3 regions of the Cobetia sp. 14N.309.X.WAT.E.A4 genome follow, and region 2 is predicted to be linked to each of the others. Evidence: predicted binding sites of a transcription regulator. Region 2 holds the regulator's gene; each other region holds the start of a gene.
What was found. Region 2 encodes sigma-54, which starts transcription at its own class of promoters, with help from an activator protein. Its sites were predicted from a motif close to TGGCACNNNNNTTGCTNT; they were not measured.
Positions count from the first base shown of each region.

Region 1: speB (agmatinase) is a predicted target of sigma-54. The motif match lies at 2,064-2,081, and genes of this name have one in related genera.
Region 3: OW493_RS04470 (NarK family nitrate/nitrite MFS transporter) is a predicted target of sigma-54. The motif match lies at 4,106-4,123, and genes of this name have one in related genera.

Region 1 is NZ_JAPNXT010000003.1:296,934-303,561, forward strand. Features, by position in the region: gene OW493_RS06520 (hypothetical protein) at 1-91, opposite strand, end outside; gene OW493_RS06525 (sigma 54-interacting transcriptional regulator) at 157-1,815, opposite strand; gene speB (agmatinase) at 2,210-3,160, shown strand; gene OW493_RS06535 (YjiH family protein) at 3,469-4,785, shown strand; gene OW493_RS06540 (5-guanidino-2-oxopentanoate decarboxylase) at 4,917-6,569, shown strand.
Region 2 is NZ_JAPNXT010000001.1:51,194-57,821, forward strand. Features, by position in the region: gene mgtE (magnesium transporter) at 1-510, opposite strand, end outside; gene OW493_RS00215 (HPr family phosphocarrier protein) at 675-944, opposite strand; gene rapZ (RNase adapter RapZ) at 931-1,845, opposite strand; gene OW493_RS00225 (PTS sugar transporter subunit IIA) at 1,942-2,412, opposite strand; gene raiA (ribosome-associated translation inhibitor RaiA) at 2,422-2,730, opposite strand; gene OW493_RS00235 (RNA polymerase factor sigma-54) at 3,329-4,777, opposite strand; gene lptB (LPS export ABC transporter ATP-binding protein) at 5,150-5,896, opposite strand; gene lptA (lipopolysaccharide transport periplasmic protein LptA) at 5,893-6,471, opposite strand; gene lptC (LPS export ABC transporter periplasmic protein LptC) at 6,570-6,628, opposite strand, start outside.
Region 3 is NZ_JAPNXT010000002.1:247,770-254,397, forward strand. Features, by position in the region: gene dbpA (ATP-dependent RNA helicase DbpA) at 1-1,198, shown strand, start outside; gene OW493_RS04460 (N-acetyltransferase) at 1,423-1,995, shown strand; gene OW493_RS04465 (hypothetical protein) at 2,221-2,388, shown strand; gene OW493_RS04470 (NarK family nitrate/nitrite MFS transporter) at 2,559-3,917, opposite strand; gene OW493_RS04475 (ANTAR domain-containing protein) at 4,527-5,102, shown strand; gene OW493_RS04480 (CmpA/NrtA family ABC transporter substrate-binding protein) at 5,153-6,361, shown strand; gene OW493_RS04485 (TetR/AcrR family transcriptional regulator) at 6,556-6,628, shown strand, end outside.

The DNA.
Region 1 (6,628 bases), on a different contig from region 2:
AACCACCAAACATCAATCCAAACTTAAAAAACACTGTTAGTACAGAGGACAGGAGATCAATTGTACTTTTAGGGAACACATTATTTATCATGAACAACTACTCTATCTAGTTAAAAACAACACAGCCAACTAATTAAACCAAGAGTTAACAGTTAATTAAAGACTAGCTTTTTTGTTTAGTTTTCTCACCACCGACGGCTGACTGATCCCTGCCCTCTTGGCTATCGCATAGGTACTGGGCAGCTCGGCAGCCATCTCGCGTAACCAATGTGCTTCTATACGCGCAAGGCCTTCCTTGAGCGTTTCATTGGGGCCGAGTTTGGGGACTGGCATGGCTACCGCCCCCTCAGCGGCAGGCGCTGAGAGGGATTTTTCTCTATGTAATGTATCGGCAGTGGGAAAACTTTCAGTAACGCCTATTCCATTAGATTTGTCATTACTGAAGCCAAATGAATTGCCTAGTCCATTAGCGTTATTCGTGGAACAAGTGTTGAGCAGTGATTTCACTGAGTCGCTGTCAATGACATCACTGGGGGCGCTGAGCCAGGCGCGTTCCAGCCAGTTTTCCAGTTCGCGGATATTGCCGAGCCAGTCCTGACGCATGAGGATGGGCCATAGGGTGGCGTCGAGGAGTTTGCGGCGACCGTGACGTTGATTGAGGCGGGAGAGGTGTTGCTCGATCAGGGCGGGAATGTCTTCGCGGCGTTCGCGCAGCGGCGGCAGGCTGACGGGGAGCACATTGATGCGGTAGTAGAGGTCGAGGCGGAACTGGCCTTGCTCCACGCGGGCGGCGAGGTCTTGATTGGTGGCGACGACCAGTCGGAAGTCGGCGCGGCGGGTGGTGGTGTCGCCCAGGCGGGTGATCATTCCGTCCTGAATCACCTTGAGCAGCTTGGTCTGGGTGGCGAGCGGCAGCTCACCGATTTCATCCAGAAACAGGGTGCCGCCTTCGGCCTGTTCCATCAGGCCCGCCTTGCCGCGATTGCCCGCGCCGGTGAAGGCACCGGCTTGATAGCCGAACATCTCGGACTCGAACAGGCTTTCGGGGATGGCGCCACAGTTCACCTCGATGAAGGGGCCGTCGGCGCGTTGGCTCCAACGATGCAGTTGATGGGCGAAGGCAGTCTTGCCGACCCCGGATTCGCCCAGCATCAGTACCGTGGCGTTGGTGGGCGCGACCCGCTTGAGCAGCAGCGCTATCTCCCGCATCACGGGGCTTTTGACCTGTAGCTCGCCCAGTTCCAGCGCGGCGTCCTCGCACTCCGCCTGCTCACGCGCGGCCTGCTCACACAGGGCACGCCCCTGCTGCTGCGCGTCATGGGTAGTCTGCTCGGCACCTGAGCGCACACTCCCCACCGCCCCCCAATCACTTTCCCCCGCACTCCCCCCGCCCAGCTCACTGCCCCGCGAGTTGCGCCGCAGGTGATCCGTGAAGCGTTGCTGGAGCACCGCATATTCCTGCTGCAATAGCTGGATATCGGTGAGATCCATCGAGCGGCTGACCACGCACTCGAGCTTGCCCGCGACGAATACCGGATGCGCCTGCGCCACCACCCGCCGCCCGGTGGCGGTGAGCTGCATCATCTGCAGCGTTCTCCCTGTGCGCAGCACCTCCAGGCTGATGGAGGGCTTGAGCACCCCGCTGGCTTCCAGGTCATGCACGTTGGCGGCACACAGCGCCTCACGCGTCATGCCATAGACCGCTGCGGCGCCGGGGCTGACATCCAGCACCTGGCCGTCCGCGCTCACCACGAAGTAGTGGTCATGGGCGGTGTCGATGATGGTCTTGAGAATCTGGTGGTCGAGCTCTGACATGGCGGGTACCTCATGGTCGAGCCTGGGAATCGGGACGGGGCTTTCTGCGGGTCTTTCTCGCAGGTCTTTCTTCCTGACAGTGCGCTGCAAGTACTGCGCTAAAAGACACTCTCGATGATGCCTGAATGTGATCCACAAATGAATCGACGATCCATTTTTGAATCGATATTGACGCACGAGTGATCCACAAATGAATCACTCGACAACCATCTCTTTAGAAAATCCAATAAAATCAATCGACTGAAAATTGGCATGGTTACTGCAGTGCTGGGGTATGCGCCAAGGAGAATCGCCGGCTTTCATCACACCGTCCGGCCAGGCGATCAGGCGAACCATCACAATACCCCGCTCGCCGTCAGCGTATCGCGAGCGACTCAAGACCCTGGAGAGACAGATGAGCGAATTCAATCAGCCACTGGGCGGCAACGACATGCCACGTTTCGGCGGCCCGGCCACCATGATGCGCCTGCCGGCTCAGGAAACCGCGGAAGGCCTGGATGCCGCCTTCATCGGCATTCCGCTGGACATCGGTACCTCCAACCGTCCGGGCGCGCGTCTCGGCCCGCGTCAGATCCGTGATGAATCGCGCATGCTGCGCCCCTACAACATGGCCACCCGCGCCGCGCCCTTCGACAGCCTGCAGGTGGCGGACATCGGCGATGTGCCGATCAACACCTTCCACCTGCCCAAGAGCATGGACATCATTGAGAAATTCTACGATGAAGTGCTCAGCCACGATTGCGTGCCGCTCACCCTGGGCGGTGACCACACCGTCACCCTGCCGGTGCTGCGCGCCATCGCCAAGAAGCACGGCCCGGTCGGCCTGATCCACATCGATGCCCACGCCGACGTGAATGACCACATGTTCGGCGAGCCCATCGCCCACGGCACGCCGATTCGTCGTGCCCAGGAAGAAGGCCTGCTCGACAGCCACCGCGTGGTGCAGATCGGCCTGCGTGGCACCGGCTACTCCGCCGATGACTTCGACTGGTGCCGTCAGCAGGGCTTCCGCGTGGAAACCGCCGAGATGTGCTGGTTCAAGTCACTCGCGCCGCTGATGGCCGAAGTGCGCGACATGATGGGCGATCACCCGGTGTACATCACCTTCGACATCGACGGGCTGGACCCCTCCGTCGCCCCCGGCACCGGCACCGTGGAAGCCGGCGGCCTGACCATGCCCCAGGGCATGGAAATCGTGCGCGGCGCACGTGGCCTCAATATCGTCGGCGGTGACCTGATGGAAGTCTCCCCGCCCTACGACACCAGCGGCAATACCGCGCTGATGGGCGCGACCCTGCTCTACGAGATGCTCTGCGTACTGCCGGGCGTGCAGCAGCGCGACTGAGTCGCACCGCGCCTCCACTGCCAGTGAAAGACCCCGCCGGAGGGCGGGTCGCGTGCCAGGGGCCTGTCCCGTCTCTGGCACTTGAAGAATCCCCCGCGAAGACGGCATGTCGCATGCCGAATGACCGATCAGAGCCTGACCATTACAACAAGATCAAGGTGACCCGAATGACAACCAGCATCGACCCGACGGCGGAGCACGCACCGTCCCAGCATGACTCCGCGTCTGACTCCGCCGCGACCCCAGCGGCCCGCCCGAAGAAGGACCTGATCGCCACCCGCCCGGTGCCGCTCACGGCCAGGGGGCTGATGAAATTCCTGGTGCCGTCACTGCTCGGCGTCAGCTTCTTCCTGGTGCCGTTCAGCGTTGGCGACACCATCAACATCGGCATGGGCCTGATGGCCGATTGGCTCAAGGCCACGCTCGGCAGCGCCTTGCCCGCCATCGCCGTCGCGGTGCTGTGTCTGTCGGTGATCCTCACCGGCTTCGTCAAGCTCGCCAAGCCGAACTGGGCACGTCAGGGTGCAGCGCATGAGCTGTTCGATGTCGCGCCGGTGTGGTTTGCCATGCGCGCCCTCGGCGCCATCTTCGCGCTGATGACCTACTTCCAGTGGGGGCCAGCCGCCGTCACGGCGGCCTTCACCGGCGGCGTGATGCTCAATGATCTCGCCCCTGTCCTGCTGACCTTCTTCTTCTTCGCGGCCATTCTGCTGCCGCTGCTAGTGGACTTCGGCTTCATGGAATTCATCGGCAGCCTCGTGCGTCGCCCGTTCCGCGCCATCTTCAATCTGCCGGGACGCAGTGCCATCGATGCCACCGCCTCATGGATGGGCTCCGGCACCGTCGGCGTGCTGATCACCACGCAGCAGTACGAGCAGGGCTTCTACAGCAAGCGCGAAGCGGCGGTGATCGCCACCAACTTCTCGGTGGTCTCGATCGCCTTCGCGTTGCTGGTCACCAGCTTCATGAACATCAATCACCTGTTCGTGCCCTTCTATCTGACCGTCGTCATCGCGGGCCTGATCGCCGCCGTCATCGTGCCGCGTCTGCCGCCGCTGTCGCGCAAGCGTGATGACTACCACGAGCCGGTCGGCTGTCAGATCAGTGAAGAGAACCAAAGCGACTGTGGCGTGCTGCGTTACTCACTCGGCATGGCCGTCGCGCGTGCCGAGCATGCGCCGGGCCCGCTCAAGCTGGTGAAATCGGCCGGTTTCAACGTGGCGGACATCTTCCTCGGTCTGCTGCCGGTGGTGATCGCCATCGGGACCGTGGCGCTGATGCTGGCCGAGTTCACGCCGGTCTTCACCTGGCTCTCCTACCCGATGATTCCGCTGCTGGAACTGCTGCAGATTCCCCACGCGGCAGAGGCAGCCCCGGCGACGCTGGTCGGCTTTGCCGACATGTTCCTGCCGGCGGTGCTGGCCAAGGACATCGACAGCGAACTGACCCGCTTCGTGATCGCCTGCCTGTCCCTGACCCAGTTGATCTACATGTCCGAGATCGGTGCCCTGCTGCTCAAGTCGAAGATTCCGCTCAAGATCTGGGAACTGGTGGCCATCTTCGTGTTGCGCACGCTGATCACCCTGCCGATCATCGCTGGTATCGCCCACGTCTTCGTGTTCTGAGCCGAGGCCAGCACGCCGCAAGAGCGCTGTGCCACCACCAGCCTCCTGTGCCTGGGCTCCTGTTCCTTGGACTCCTTTTCCTCATGACTTCCGGGGGCGCCACGGCGCTCCCGTCTGCCGGATAGCCTGCCATGACCTGTGCTGAACTCCTGATCCGACTGCTGCGTGACACCTACGGCGTCGATACCGTCTTCGGTATTCCCGGCGTACATACCGTCGAACTCTACCGGGGCCTGGAGCCCGACGCTGATCCCGCTGCGCGCAGCATTCGCCACGTCACCCCGCGCCATGAACAGGGCGCCGGCTTCATGGCCGATGGCTATGCCCGCAGCACCGGCAAGCCCGGAGTGTGCTTCATCATCACCGGCCCGGGGATGACCAACATCACCACCGCGATGGGCCAGGCGCTGGCCGACTCCATCCCGATGCTGGTGATCTCCAGCGTCAATCGCTCCGACACCCTCGGGCGGGGCCAGGGGCGTCTGCATGAGCTGCCCAGCCAGCAGCAGCTGGTCTCGGGCGTGGCGCGCTTCAGCCACACCCTGCTCGACCCGTCCGCGCTGCCGGAAGTGCTGGCCCGTGCCTTTGTGCTGTTCGAGGGTGCCCGCCCCGGCCCGGTACATCTCGAGATTCCCATTGACCTGTTCAATGCCGAGATTCCACTGCCTGCCGGTCGTAGCACCCATGACGTCACGCGCTCACGCATCGGGCGTCTCGCGCCGGACCCGACGCTGATCGACGAGGCCGTGGCCCTTCTGACAGGCGCCCAGCGCCCGCTGGTACTGCTGGGCGGTGGCTGTGTCGCCGCGCCCGAGGCCGCGCGTCAACTGGTGGAGGCGCTGGATGCCCCCACCGTTACCACCATCAATGCCAAGGGCCTGCTCGGCGGCGCCCACCCGCTGGATCTCGGCGCCAATGCCGCACTGCCTGCGGTACGCGAGCTGGCGCGCGACGCCGATGTGGTGCTGGCGATCGGCACCGAGCTTGGCGAGACCGATTACGACGTGGTGTTCGATGATGGCTTCGTGATCGGCGGAGAGTTGATCCGCATCGATATCGACCCCGAGCAGCTGGCGCGCAATCATTCGGCCGCGCTGGGTATCGTCGCCGATGCCGGCCTGGCGCTGGAGACGCTCGCCGACCGGCTGACCGACCTCGAGGGCAACCCGCAAGGCACAGGTCGCGGCGCGCAGATCACCGCCGCGACGCTGGAAGCCCTCGCCCTGCCGACCGACCCGGCCTTCGCGCCCTACGTGCCGCTGTTCGACACCCTCCAGCAAGCGCTGCCGGAGGCGATCTGGGTCGGCGATTCCTGCGCCACGGTCTACGCGGCCAACCACCTGCTCAGCCAGCCGGCACCGCGCCGCTACTTCAATGCCTCCACCGGCTACGGCACGCTCGGCTACGGCCTGCCCGCCGCAATGGGCGCGACCCTGGGCCGCCCGGACCTGCCGGTGATCGCGCTGGTCGGCGATGGCGGCATCATGTTCACGCTGTCGGAACTCGCCTGCGCGGTAGAAGAACAGCTGCCGGTCGTCATCGTGCTGTGGCACAACCAGGGCTATGAAGAGATTCGCCGCTTCATGGACAACGCCGGCGTCACGCGCCTGGGCGTCGACATCCAGGCCCCCGACTTCCAGCTGCTGGCCCGCGGCTTCGGCTGCGCCGCCGTCGCCATCGATTCCCCCCAGGCACTGCAGGTCGCCTTGGACGAGCGCGACGCTAGCGCCCCGCTGCTGGTGGAAATCGACGCGGCCGGGTGGCAGCGCTCAATCGCCGGCTGAGTCCGACTCGGCGCATCGTATCTCTTCACAACATTGATCAATGACCGCCAGTCCCCCGT
Region 2 (6,628 bases):
ATCGGGAAGTCGCTCGTGACGGCGGATGTAACGCAACACGACATCCAGGGTGATGTCCGGACGGATGGTGATGGTGTCCGTGTTCATCAAGCCGCCGGCAGTGTCCTCGGGATAGGACAGCACCGTCTCGACCCGCTGGCGTTCCTGCGCCTCCATGGAGTCGAGGACTTCGAGAATCACGGCATTCGGAAGCCGCTGGAGGATGTCAGCGACATCATCCGGTTCCAGATTCTCGGTGGCGGCCAGGACGTCCTCGGCATCCATGTCCTTGAGGAAGTCGCTCTGGATATCCTCGCCAAGGTATTGGAGCACATCGCCCTGAAGTTCGGCGTCGACCAGCTCCCAGAGCAGGTTGCGCTCCTTGGGGGGGGAGGATTCCAGCAAGTGGGCCACGTCCACCGGTGCCAGGCCGCGATTCAGCATGCGCCTTGCCTGATCCAGCTCGCCACTTTCCAGTGCCTGTGACAGGCGATCAAGTCTAGGCTTGAGTTTGCGTGACGTCTTGCTCATCTGTCGGCTTCCCCTGTCGACATGAAGGACAGCGTTGATTCTACCATTGGCGCAGGGGGGCGCGTCGACAAAAGAAAACACTGTTTCTTATCGATAGGGCAATCAGCGCGGAAAAAGTGGCAGAAAGCCGGCGGGCGGGGGATGTCAGATGGCGTGCGGAGGCGTCATTCTTCCTCTTCGAAGCGCGCCTCGAACAGGGACTCGATCGCAGACAGGGCCTCATCTGCCTGTTCGCCCTCGACATCGATGATCAGCGCCGTGCCACACGGGGCTGCCAGCATCAGCAGCGCCATGACGTTGGCCGCGTTGGCGCGTCGCTCACCGTGACTGACCATGACCGTGGCCTCGAAGGGCGCACAGCAGTTGACCAGCTTGGTGGCAGCGCGAGCATGCAGCCCGCGCTTGTTGGTCAGAACCAGTTCACGACTGGGCATCGTGTGACTCCTGACGGGTATCGCTGATCGCCAGGGCCGTATGGATCCCCAGCTCCCGGTGGCGTAGACGCACTTCCGGAAGCTGCTTGGCGAAATGTTCGGCCAGCTGCTCGCAGAGATAGACGCTGCGATGCTGGCCACCGGTACAGCCCACCGAAACGGTCAGGTAGCTGCGATTGCTGGCCTGATAGGCGGGCAGCCAGCGTTCCAGCCAGCCGGTGATGTCATCCTGCATCGCCTTGACGTCCGGGTAGCGCTGCAGGAATTCCGCCACGCTGTCATCACGACCGGTATCGCTGCGCAGATTGATGTCCCAGTAGGGGTTGGGCAGGCAGCGGGCATCGAACACCATGTCGGCATCGGTCGGCACGCCATGCTTGAAGCCGAAGGACTCGAAGGTGAGTGTCAGATGACGAGAGCTGTGCTGTGCGACCTGTTCGGTGATGCGCGAGCGCAGGTCATGCACGCTGAGGTTGGTCGAGTCGATGACAAGATCCGCCTTCTGACGAATCGGGGCCAGTGTCTGCTGCTCGATCTCGATGGCCTCGGCCAGCGTGCGGTCATTGTCGCGGGTCAGCGGATGACGGCGGCGGGTCGCGGAATAGCGTTCGAGCAGGACACGGGAGTCCGTGGTCAGGTAGACGACCTGCACATCCATGCCGCTCTGACGAACGCTGTCGAGCAGTTCAGGGAAGCGACTCAGGGCATCGGGGAGGTTGCGCGCGTCAATGGAGACCGCGATGCGCCGGCGGGTGGGGCTGTCCTTTTCCAGCTGCTCGACCAATGGTGCCAGCAGCATGCCGGGCAGATTGTCGATGGCATAGTAGCCAATGTCTTCCAGCGCCTGGAGGGCAATCGATTTGCCGGAACCGGAGCGACCACTGATGATCACGATCTTCATGGAGTGCTCTCCCAGGGCGAGGTCAGCATGAGGTGAAAGCGGAGGGTGCCTGAGGCCAGTCAGCGACAAGCCCGGAGCGAGTCCGGGCTTGCAGGTTCAGCGCGCCGGCAATTCGGCGATGGCCGAGGTCAGGGCATCGAACAATGCTCGCTGACTGTCTGCCTGGCGCAATGCTGCCCGGTTGGTGGGCGAGTTGAGCAGTTCCGCCACCTGGCCGAGCAGAGTGAGATGGGTGTCATCTGCCTCCTCGGGGACCAGCAGCACGAACAGCAGATCGATGGGTTCGCCATCGATGGCGTCAAAGTCGATGGGGTCACCGAGCTTCATGAACGCCGCGATGGGGGTCTTGCAGTGTGGACTGCGTGCATGTGGCACGGCCACGCCGTGGCCGATGCCCGTCGAACCCAGTCTCTCGCGCCCGATCAGGCGCGAGAAGACTTCCTGGCTGTCCAGGCTGGGAATGTTCTGAGCAATGAAGGTGCTGAAGAATTCCAGCACCCGCTTCTTGCTCCCCCCGGGGACGCCGTAGAGCGTGCGCTCGGGGGGAAGGATCTGATCAAGTGTCATGGCAGAAGGTCAACGGGTCCCGGTGCCCTGAGAGCGAGCCTGGGACTTTTCCTTGTGTTTGACCAGCTGGCGGTCCAGCTTGTCGGCGAGCGCGTCGATGGCAGCGTACATGTTGGGGTCTTCTGCCAGGGCATGGAGGTCGGCGCCAGCGGCGTGCAGGGTGCAGGCAGCCTGTTGGCGTTCCTTCTCGATCGACAGTGTCACCTGAACATTGGTGATGTTGTCGTAATGCCGTTCGAGGCGAGCGAGCTTCTCGTTGACATAATCGCGGAGAGGATCGGTGAGTTCCACATGATGCCCGGTGATATTCACTTGCATGGACACGCTCCTTTATCCAGCGGGTTGCCTTTGAATTGTAACCCTTTTTGACTGCGAGCAAACCCTGATTGAACGCGCGGCCACTTTCTGACTCCGGCCATGGTCTCGTGGCGATCATCTGCTGGCGAGAGCGGCGGTGCCGGTGTACCGAGCGTCTACCCCGACAATGCCCAAGCTTTGAACAAAGATCAACGCTGCGCTGCATCGTGGGGCAAGGCTTGTCTTCAACCCAGCGAGGGATATCAGCAGGTTCTTCATGAGCATCGCCTCGCATCACGGACGGAATGGGGCTCGAGAAACCGGCCGTTTGTGGCCAATGTCAGCATTTACGTCGACGTTCGTGTGGCAGGAGTCGGTGGCGACCCCTGGCTATCTGTCCGTGGGATGTGAGGGAAAAAGAAAGCACTCTGGAGAAAAGTGGCTGGAAAAATAGGCAATTGGGGCGTGAAGTCACTCACGCAGTCGCAAGGACAGGCATTGCCAACCGGTATTCAGACGACCGATTGGCAGATGATGCCAGGATGGCAGGTGCAAGGGGGCGAGCTTCAGCGCTCCGACGTGTGGAGTCCGCTGGCCTGCGGGTATCCGTTGTCGAGACTCACGCTAAGCGCTTGCGCTCGCTGGAGGAGGGGATGCCCATGGCCTCGCGATACTTGGCGACCGTCCGGCGCGCTACCTCGATGCCATCACTGGCCAGCAGATCCACCAGGCGTGAGTCGGACAATGGCTTGCGCGCCGGTTCTTCCGAGATCAGCTTGCGAATGCGCGCACGGATCGCGGTGCTGGAGTGCGCGTCACCGTTGCCGCTGCCACCCACCTGACTCGAGAAGAAGAACTTGAGTTCGAACACGCCTCTCGGGGTGTGGATATATTTCTGGGTGGTCACCCGCGAGATGGTGGATTCGTGCATCTCGACCACTTCCGCGATGTTGGCGAGGATCAGCGGCTTCATGCCTTCTTCCCCCTGCTCGAGGAAGTCGATCTGGCGCGCCATGATCTCGCGGCCCACCTTGAGCAGGGTGTCATTGCGTGAGGACAGGCTCTTCATCAGCCAGCGGGCTTCCTGAAGATTGTCCTTGAGGAAGGTATTGTCCGCGGACTTGTCGGCCCGCTTGATGAGGGCGGCATATTCCGGCTGGATACGCAGCTTGGGCAGCGCTTCCGGGTTGAGCTCGACCTGCCAGCCGTGACGCGTATGACGGACCAGCAGGTCCGGGATGACGTAATCACTGGCAGGCTCGCCCCAGGCGGACGCCGGGCGCGGGTCGAGCGCCCGTACCAGACGAATGACGTGATCCAGCTCATCATCATCCAGGCTCAGGCGACGCTTGAGCAGCTTGCGATCGTCATTGCCCAGTGCCTCGAGGAATTGCCGCACCAGACGGCGGGCCTGGGCCAGCAATGGCAGATCGTCCGGCAGCAGGGCCAGCTGCAGCAGCAGGCATTCCCGCAGGTCTCGAGCGAACACACCGGTGGGATCGAACTGCTGAAGGCGCAGCAGGACCTGCTCGAGTTCCGACGCCTTGAGGCCGGGCAGTCCCTGACCTCGCAGGCCATCGACCAGTTCGTCCAGGCTCATGCTCAGGTAGCCGGCCCCATCCACCGCATCGATCAGACTCTCCGCCATCTGGCGTTCACGCGCATCGAGGTCCGTCATCGCCAGCTGCCAGCGCAGGTGGTCCTGCAGGCTTTCGACACTGGTGTTGCGATCGAAGTCCGGCCCGTCCTCGCTCGAGCTTCCGCTGCCGGAACTGGTCAGGCTGCCTGCGTGATCCTGGTAGAGGTCCGACCAGTCACTGTCGAGAGGGTATTCTTCAGGAATCTCGCTGTTGGTCTCGGAGGTGGAGATCTCGCTCTTGTCCTGTGTCTCCGCGACATCCAGCGACTCGTATTCCTCGTCAAGCTCCAGCATGGGGTTTGACTCAAGCGCCTGCTGTATCTCCTGACGCAGGTCCAGCGTCGACAACTGCAGCAGCTGGATCGCTTGCTGAAGTTGCGGGGTCATGGTCAGGGAAGTGCCGAGTCGAAGCTGCAAGGTGGGTTTCATGGGGTCTGTCATTCACGGCAAAGGAACGTGCATCTACGCTATACCGTGGGTCGGGGCACTGACAAGGGGCAGTCGAGAATATTCAAGCAACTTGCATGCCATGTTGCCACCAAGGTGGTATGGACGTCATGCATTCGAGTGAGGTGTGGCAGAGCAGGAGGGTTCACGGGGAGATCACGCAAGCGCCTGTCGAGGCGCTTGCGTGAGGGGGCGGGGAACGAGGCCCCGACAGTGAAGCAGGAAGTGGCGGGTGCTGGAGGGTGCTGGTGAGAGCAGAAGAGGTCGGACGGCTCTCGTCAGGCTGACGGCTCTCACCAGGCTGACGGCTCTCACCAGGCTGACGGCTCTCACCAGGCTGACGCCACTCTCGGGCTAGAGCTTGAACTCATGGCCCAGGTAGACATCACGCACCTGCTGGTTGGCGAGGATGGTGTCGGCGTCGCCATGCGCGATGATCTGGCCATCGCCCACGATGTAGGCGGTATCGCAGATGTCGAGTGTCTCGCGCACGTTGTGATCGGTGATCAGCACCCCGATGCCGCGGTCACGCAGCTGGCGCACGATGCTCTTGATCTCGCCCACCGAGATGGGGTCCACGCCGGCAAACGGCTCATCAAGCAGCACGAAGTCCGGCTCGGTGGCCAGTGCGCGAGCGATCTCCACGCGGCGGCGCTCCCCGCCGGAAAGGCTCATGCCGGCACTGTCACGAATATGCGTGATGCTGAACTCGTTGAGCAGCTCCTCCAGGCGTGCCTTGCGTCCGTTGCGATCCAGATCCTTGCGCGTCTCGAGGATCGCCATGATGTTGTCGGACACCGAGAGCTTGCGGAAGATCGAGGCTTCCTGGGGCAGATAGCCGATGCCGGCGCGAGCCCGCTGATGCATGGCGGCGCCGGACAGGTCGTGGTCATCGATGGTCACGCTACCGGCATCCGAGCGCACGAGGCCGACGATCATGTAGAACGAGGTCGTCTTGCCGGCCCCGTTGGGGCCCAGCAGGCCTACGATGTCACCCTGGCGGATTTCCAGCGAGATGTCCTTGACGACCTTGCGACCCTTGTAGGCCTTGGCCAGATGACGAGCGCTGAGGGTACGTGGGCTGGCAGCAGTCATTCTCATTGACCCTTGCTGGCATTGGCGCCACGTGGCGTCAGGGTCATGTGGACGCGTGACCCCTCGGAGGATGAGGCATCGGTGCCATTGCTGGCATTGACCTGGCGCTTGTCCAGGAAGTATTCCACGTAGCCACCTTCGAAGGTGTCATCGCCTTTCTCCAGACGGGCATCGCCGACCAGTTCCACCCGGCGCTCCAGCGCGTGGTAGCGAATGGTATTCGCCCAGCCCTTGACCAGTCGCTCGTCGGTATCGGGTTTCTGCTCCATGTAGGCGCGCTGGCCGGTGGCCTTGACCAGGGAAATCTCGCCGCTGTCGGCGCGACTGATGTCCACGCGCGCGGCATCCAGCTTCATGCTGCCCTGGCGCATTTCCACGCGACCGGTATAGGTGGCCGTGCCGGCCTTGTCATCCAGTGACAGTGAGTCGGCGGCAATGTTGATCGGCTGGTTGGCATCGCTGTCCAGCGCCAGTGCGGTCGGGGAAAGCGTCGTCATGCCAAGTGCCAGGCCAAGGGCCATGACACCGGGTCTGAGTGTCTGGCGCCAGACCGTCAAGGGCGTGAGAGTCGTTGAAGTCATGGAGTGCTCCTTGGCAGAACTGGTAAGGCTTCACGATCACTCAGGCCATCGTGAAGCGGAAATCGGGGAGAGAGGATTCGGCGCATGCAGGGGTGCGCTCACTGATCCTGGGCCGGCGCGGCATCGAAGGTGCTGGAGACGCGGCCATCATCGTCAC
Region 3 (6,628 bases), on a different contig from region 2:
GCGCCTCAAGGTCTCGCGCTTTCGTGTCCAGTCGCTGGTGCTGTGCCCCACGCGTGAGCTGGCCGATCAGGTCGCCGGCGAGATTCGCCGTCTGGCGCGCGGTCTGCACAACGTCAAGGTGCTGACGCTGTGTGGCGGTGCGCCCTTCGGCCCGCAGCTGGGCTCGCTGGAACACGGCGCGCATATCATCGTCGGCACGCCGGGCCGTGTGGACGAGCACCTGCGCAAGGGCAGCCTGAGCCTTGCCGAGCTCAATACCCTGGTGCTGGACGAGGCCGACCGCATGCTCGACATGGGCTTCGCCGAGGTGTTGGATGCCATCATCGCCGAGACCCCGGAAGCGCGTCAGACGCTGCTGTTCAGCGCGACCTTCGCCGATGGCGTGCGCCCGATCGCCGAGCGCATCCTGCGGGAGCCGGTCAGCATCGAGGTCGCCTCCACCCACGATGACAGCAGTATCCGTCAGCTGTTTCACCGGGTAGCGGATGAAGAGGCGCGTTTCGAGGCGCTGCGTATTCTGCTGCTCAAGTATCGTCCTGACACCAGCGTGGTGTTCTGCAACACCAAGCGCGAGGCACAGGAGGTCAGCGATGCCCTCAATGAGCACGGTTTCAGTGCCATGGCCCTGCACGGTGATCTGGAGCAGCGCGAGCGTGATCAGACGCTGGTGATGTTCGCCAACAAGAGCACCTCGATTCTGGTGGCCACGGACGTCGCGGCACGCGGGCTGGATATCGACGCGCTGGATGCGGTCTTCAATTACCAGATCGCCCGGGACCTCGATGCCCACGTCCACCGTGTCGGGCGTACCGGTCGCGCGGGCAGCTCCGGTATCGCCTGTACGCTGTACACCGAGAAGGAAGACTATCGCCTGGCCAAGCTGGGAGATTTCCTCGAGCAGACGCTGGAAGCCGAGCCGCTGCCGGCGAAGAGCATGCTGACCCGTGAACCCTTCCGCGCGCGCATGGCGACGCTGCAGATCGATGGCGGCAAGAAGGACAAGCTGCGTCCCGGCGACATCCTCGGTGCCCTGACGGGCGATGGCGGGCTGCCGGGCAGCCAGATCGGCAAGATCAAGGTACTGGCCCGCACCACCTACGTGGCCGTGGAGCGCGATGTCGCCAAGGCCGCGCTGACACAGCTGATGAACGGCAAGCTCAAGGGGCGTTCCTTCCGCGCGCGTCGCCTCAAGAGCTGACAGGGGCGCACGCCTGATGGCGTGGAAATCAGCAGAGGAGTGACATGGCAGGTCCCACGTCTCTCATCTGGATCACGACCTTGTCATCACGTCATTCGATGCCCGCCACTTCGGCGGGCATCGTGCTTTTTGAGCAGTAGATTGACTCTCGCGGGCCATGACGGCGGTGGCTAAGCTTGGGGGTGACGGCCCTGATCGACAGGGCGCTGAACCGGTAACTCGTGATGACTGACAATCCCGCCGATAATCTTCGCATCCGTGAAGAACGTCTCATCGATCATGAGCGCATCTACCGCATCCATGAATCCGTGTTTGCCGGCCACCGGGAGGCTCGCCTGGGCGACAGACTGCGTCGCAGTGATCTGGCGCAGATCTCGCTGGTGGCCGAGCGCTTCTCTGACCCGGAAAGCGGGCGTCACCTCAGTGAAGGCGAAGGAGGGCTGCTGGGGCATGTGATGGCCTCGCGCGTGGAACTCTCCGGCTGTCCGGGGCGCGTGCTGATGGCATTGGCGCCTCTGGCGGTGTTGCCCCAGCACCAGCGTCATGGCATCGGCAAGCGGCTGGTGATCTCGGCGGTCAAGCGTTGTCGACTGCTGGGAGCGGGCGCCGTGGTGGCGGCGGGTCATGCCGAATTCTATGCCCATCTGGGCTTTCATCCGGCGCGCCATTACGGCCTTTATTGCCATCACGAGGATGTGCCTGGCGCCTTCGTGGCCATCGAGCTGGTGCCGGACTATCTGGCGGGGCTGGGAGGTGAGGTGCTGTTCGACCATGGTTTCTCTGACCTGGGCCTCTGACCTGGGCCTCTGGCTCGAGCGCAGATTCGCGCTCTGAGCCGGGCTCCTCGAAGGGGCTTGCCCTGTGGTGTGCCTCGTCACTCGGTCATCCCCTTGCAACTCGGCGTTGCGCCACCCTTGAAACCGCGCGACACCCGCTCCATGTCCTGTGTATCCCCGCGCTGTTGTCTGTACTGGTGTGCAGGCCGGGGCGTTATCCCGACCGATGATTCAAGGAGAGACATCATGAAGCTCAAGACTCTGGGTAGTTCGCTGATGATTGCCATGCTGGGTCTCGGTGGCCTGTCACTCGCCGGTTGCGAGGACGAGGGCCCGATGGAGAAGGCTGGCGAGAAGATGGACAATGCCGTGGAAGACGCCGGTGACAGCGTCGAGAACGCTACCGACAGCTGATGGCTGGCCGTGACTCGCTCGCGAGCACGGCGAACCGCAAGGTGTGAATGCACAAAGGCCCCGCCTCTCATGAGGCGGGGCCTTTGCATGTCAGGGCTCCGTGTAACAGGGCTCCGTATATCAGGGCTGCATGTGTCAGAGGTTTGAGAAAGTCTCAGGAAGAGACAGGCTCAGACAGACACGGGCTGCTGGTCGCTCTGCTGCTTGCGTTCCGCGACGGCGGCTTCATAGGCGCGGCCTTCCTCGGCCTCGGTGGCGGCGCTGAAGCGCACCAGCAGGGCGAACAGCGAGATCACGATCACGCCCATGCCCAGATACATCAGGCCTTCCTGGTAGGTCAGTTCTTCACTGCGGAACAGGAAACCCGCGGCGACAGCCCCCGCGTTGCCACCCGCGCCGACGATACCGGCCACCGCGCCCAGTGCCTTGCGATTGACGAAGGGCACGATCCCGAAGGTGGCGCCTTCCGCCATCTGCACGAACAGGCTGAACACCAGCATGATGCCGATGGCCACCGCGAGGGTTTCCATCTGGGCGAAGCCGACCAGCGCCACGCCTTCACACAGCAGCGCGATGAACAGCCAGCGCACGCGACCCTTGAGGCCGGACTGACGGGCGAACAGGTCGGAGAAGACGCCGCCCAGGGTGCGCGCGAACAGGTTCATCAGGCCGAACAGGCCCGCGATGAGGCCGGCGGTGGCGAGATCGAGGTCGAAGTGATCGAAGAAGTAGATGGCGGCGACGTTGTTGATGGTCAGCTCGACCCCGAAGCAGGCGCCGTAGACGAGGAACAGGGCCCAGACACGGATGTCGCGTGCCGCCGCGCCGAAAGTGGCGCGCATGCTGTATTCCTTCTCGGCCTTGGGCAGCTCACCACGCTCACGCAGCTCGCTGAAGTTGCCGTCCGGCGCATCCTGGGTGAAGAAGTAGTAGGCGATCCCGGTGAGGAACAGCACGATGCCCGGCACGACCATCGCCAGACGCCAGCCCAGGGTCTGCTCGACGCCCAGCATCAGAAGGCCGGCCATCACCAGCGGCATCAGCATCTGGGTGGTGCCGCCGCCCAGGTTGCCCCAGCCGGCGGTGGTGGCATTGGCGGTGCCGACCACGTTGGGGCCGAACATCACGGAGGTATGGTACTGGGTGATGACGAAGGACGCGCCGATGGCACCGATGGCCAGACGGGCGAGGAAGAAGGATTCGAAGCTGTCGGCGAAGCCGATGCACATCACCGGCAGAGAGCCGAGGCACAGCAGCCAGGTGTAGGCCTTGCGTGGCCCGATGCGATCACACAGCACGCCGATGGCAAGTCGCACGATCACCGTGATGGCGACGGAGGCGATGATGGTGTTGCCGATCTGGGTCTTGGTCAGGCCGAGGTCATCGCGCACCACGGCCATCAAGGGCGCGATGCCAAACCAGCCGAAGAAGCAGACGTGGAAGGCGAACCACGACATGTGGAAGGCGCGCATCTGCGGGGTATTGAAGCTGAACAGCCGGATACGGCTGGCCTTGTTGCGAATATCCATGAGTGGGCTCCTGGTACAGCGTCGGTGCCGGACGCCAGGGTCTCGGCGCACGACGGGTGGTCGAACAGCTGTGAACGACAGCGGGGCGCCTCGTCATTGAGGGGCCTGGTTCGACGCACTCGTACTCCCGGGAGCCTGGTCCACGTCATGGATGATGCATGGCACGCTTGTCTGCCATTGCCTGACTCAAAGCAAGTAGCGCGCCACTTGCGGGGGTGTTGTGCGTCCAACCCCCGTCATATCAAGGGCTTGGAATCATCATGTCGGGCAAGACAGCAGTGGGGAGTAAGCAGGGCGATGCCCAGTGGCGGTGCGCGGCGGGGTGAGGATGATCCAGTCTGGCGCACGTGGCGGGCGAGAGATCGCCAGATCACGCCATGCATCATTGCTGTGCAGCCGGGCGCGCCCTTGCGCACTGCGGAAGGCCTTTCTGGCCAGCGCTGCACCAGTTTGTGGCATGAATCCTGCAGTGTCAGAGGCGTGACGCCATCCTGACTCCCGCTTGCGGAGACGCCGTCGTCCTTGATCTCGGACGTCGGTGCCTGATCGCTCGAGGCGTCGCCTGACACCCCGGCACCACCGCCTGACACACTGCCAAGGAAGCCTGATATGCCCGTGACCGTGTTGATCGTCGATGTGCGCAGCGAGCGTTCCGCCGCTCTGGAGCAGGCGCTGTTGAGCGCCGGCTTCGAGGTGGCGCTGCGGGTCGATGAACACGAGGACCTGCATGCGCTGGTGCAGCACCATCAGCCGGATGCCGTGATCATCGACGCCGACCTGCCCAGCCGTGACACCCTCGAGCACCTCGGCCAGCTGGGGCGTCACTATCCCAAGCCGATGATCATGCTGGCCAGTGAGGACGCGCCGGACCTGGTGCGCCAGGCGGCTGGCGCCGGCGTGTCCGCCTACGTGGTGGATCACGTCATGCCGGCGATGGTGCGCAGCATGGTCGAGGTGGCCATCACCAGCTTCGAGGCTCACCGTGCGCTCAAGGGCGAGCTCAATCGCACCCAGACCACTCTGATACAGCGGCGCAGCGTGGATCGCGCCAAGGCGCTGGTGATGGAGAGTCGCGGTTTGGGGGAGGATGCGGCCTACCAATACCTGCGCAAGACCGCGATGAATCGGCGTCTGGCATTGCACGAGCTGGCCGATGAGCTGCTCAAGGCGTCGCGTCGGCACTGAGCCGAGTCTCGTGATGTCCTTCTCTTTCGATCGTTCAAAAGGTGGATGTGATGCTCAGTGATTCTCTTCTCAATGGCCATCAGTTGACGCTGGGGTTGATGCCGCTCAATGACGCGGCACCTCTGGTGGTGGCGGAGCGTCAGGGGTTCTTCCGTGAGGAGGGGCTGGCCGTGACGCTCAAGTGGCAGCCGTCGTGGGCGGCACTGCGCGATGACCTGCAGACCGGCGTGTTGCAGGGCGCGCAGATGCTGGCGCTGATGCCGCTGACCTCGACCCTGGGGCTGGATGGCCGCGCCACACCGGTGATCAGCGCGATGACGCTCAATCTGGGCGGCAACTCCATCACCCTGTCGCGGGCCCTGATGGCGGCGCTGGCCGAGGAGGGGCATGACCTGGGCTCTCCGCTGGCGGTGTCTCGGGCGCTGGCGGCGCACGTGCAGGCGCGCCGCGAGCGTGGGGAGGCGGCGCTCAAGCTTGCCAGCGTGCATCCCTTCTCCTCGCACCGCTATCTGCTGCGTTACTGGCTGGCGGCCGGCGGGATCGACCCGAATCGCGACATCGAGATGCGTGCGGTGGCCCCGCCGTTGATGGCCGCCCAGCTGGCAAGTGGCGCGCTGGACGGCTTCTGTGTCGGAGAGCCCTGGAACAGTCTGGCCGCCGTGCAGGGCATGGGGCAGGTGGTGGCGGGCAGTCATGATATCTGGCGCTTCGGACAGGAAAAGGTGCTGGGCGTGCGCGAGGACTGGGCGGAGCAGCACCCGCTGGCGCATCAGGCGCTGATTCGCGCGCTGCTCAAGGCCTGTGCCTGGCTGGACCGCCCGGGCAACCGTGAGCAGGCCGCGCAGTGGCTGCATGATGAAGGCATGCAGGAAGTGCCGCTTTCGGTGGTGGCGCGTGGACTGCGCGACGTGGATGTCGAGCAGTCGGGGGAGGCGTTCCAGCGGGAAAATCCCGGCTGGACCATCTTCCATCGCTACGCGGCCAACTTCCCGTGGCGCTCGCAGACCCGCTGGTATGCCGCCCAGATGCAGCGCTGGGGGCATCTCGAGGGAGTCAGCGACAATGACCTCGAAGCGACCCTGGCACGCTGCGTACGCCCGGACCTCTACCGCAGCGCAGCCCGCAAGCTGGGCATGGTGGTGCCGGTGGCGGATGAGCGCAGTGAAGGCACGCATCCGGCGCCCTGGTGGCTGAGCGGCGAGGCAGGGCAGGTGCCGATGCCGGCGGATGGCTTCATCGATGGGGCGGTCTTCGAATGACACCGCTGGCGCGCGCTGAAGCGTGAGGCGACAAGCCGAGGGATGAGCAGTGGGAAGCGAGTCAAGAGGCGAGAGGCTAGAGGCGAGGGGGTAGAGAAGAGACGCCCGCGAGCGCGAAACCTGTCGGCTCAGGCATGTTGGCAGTGCGGTTATGATATTCTCATCCCACTGCCAGCACCGCGTCAGGGGATCGCATGACCACTCGCAAGTCTCAGATTCGCAAGGATAATGTCGGCCGCATCCTGCTCGCCGCCGAAAAGATCTTCG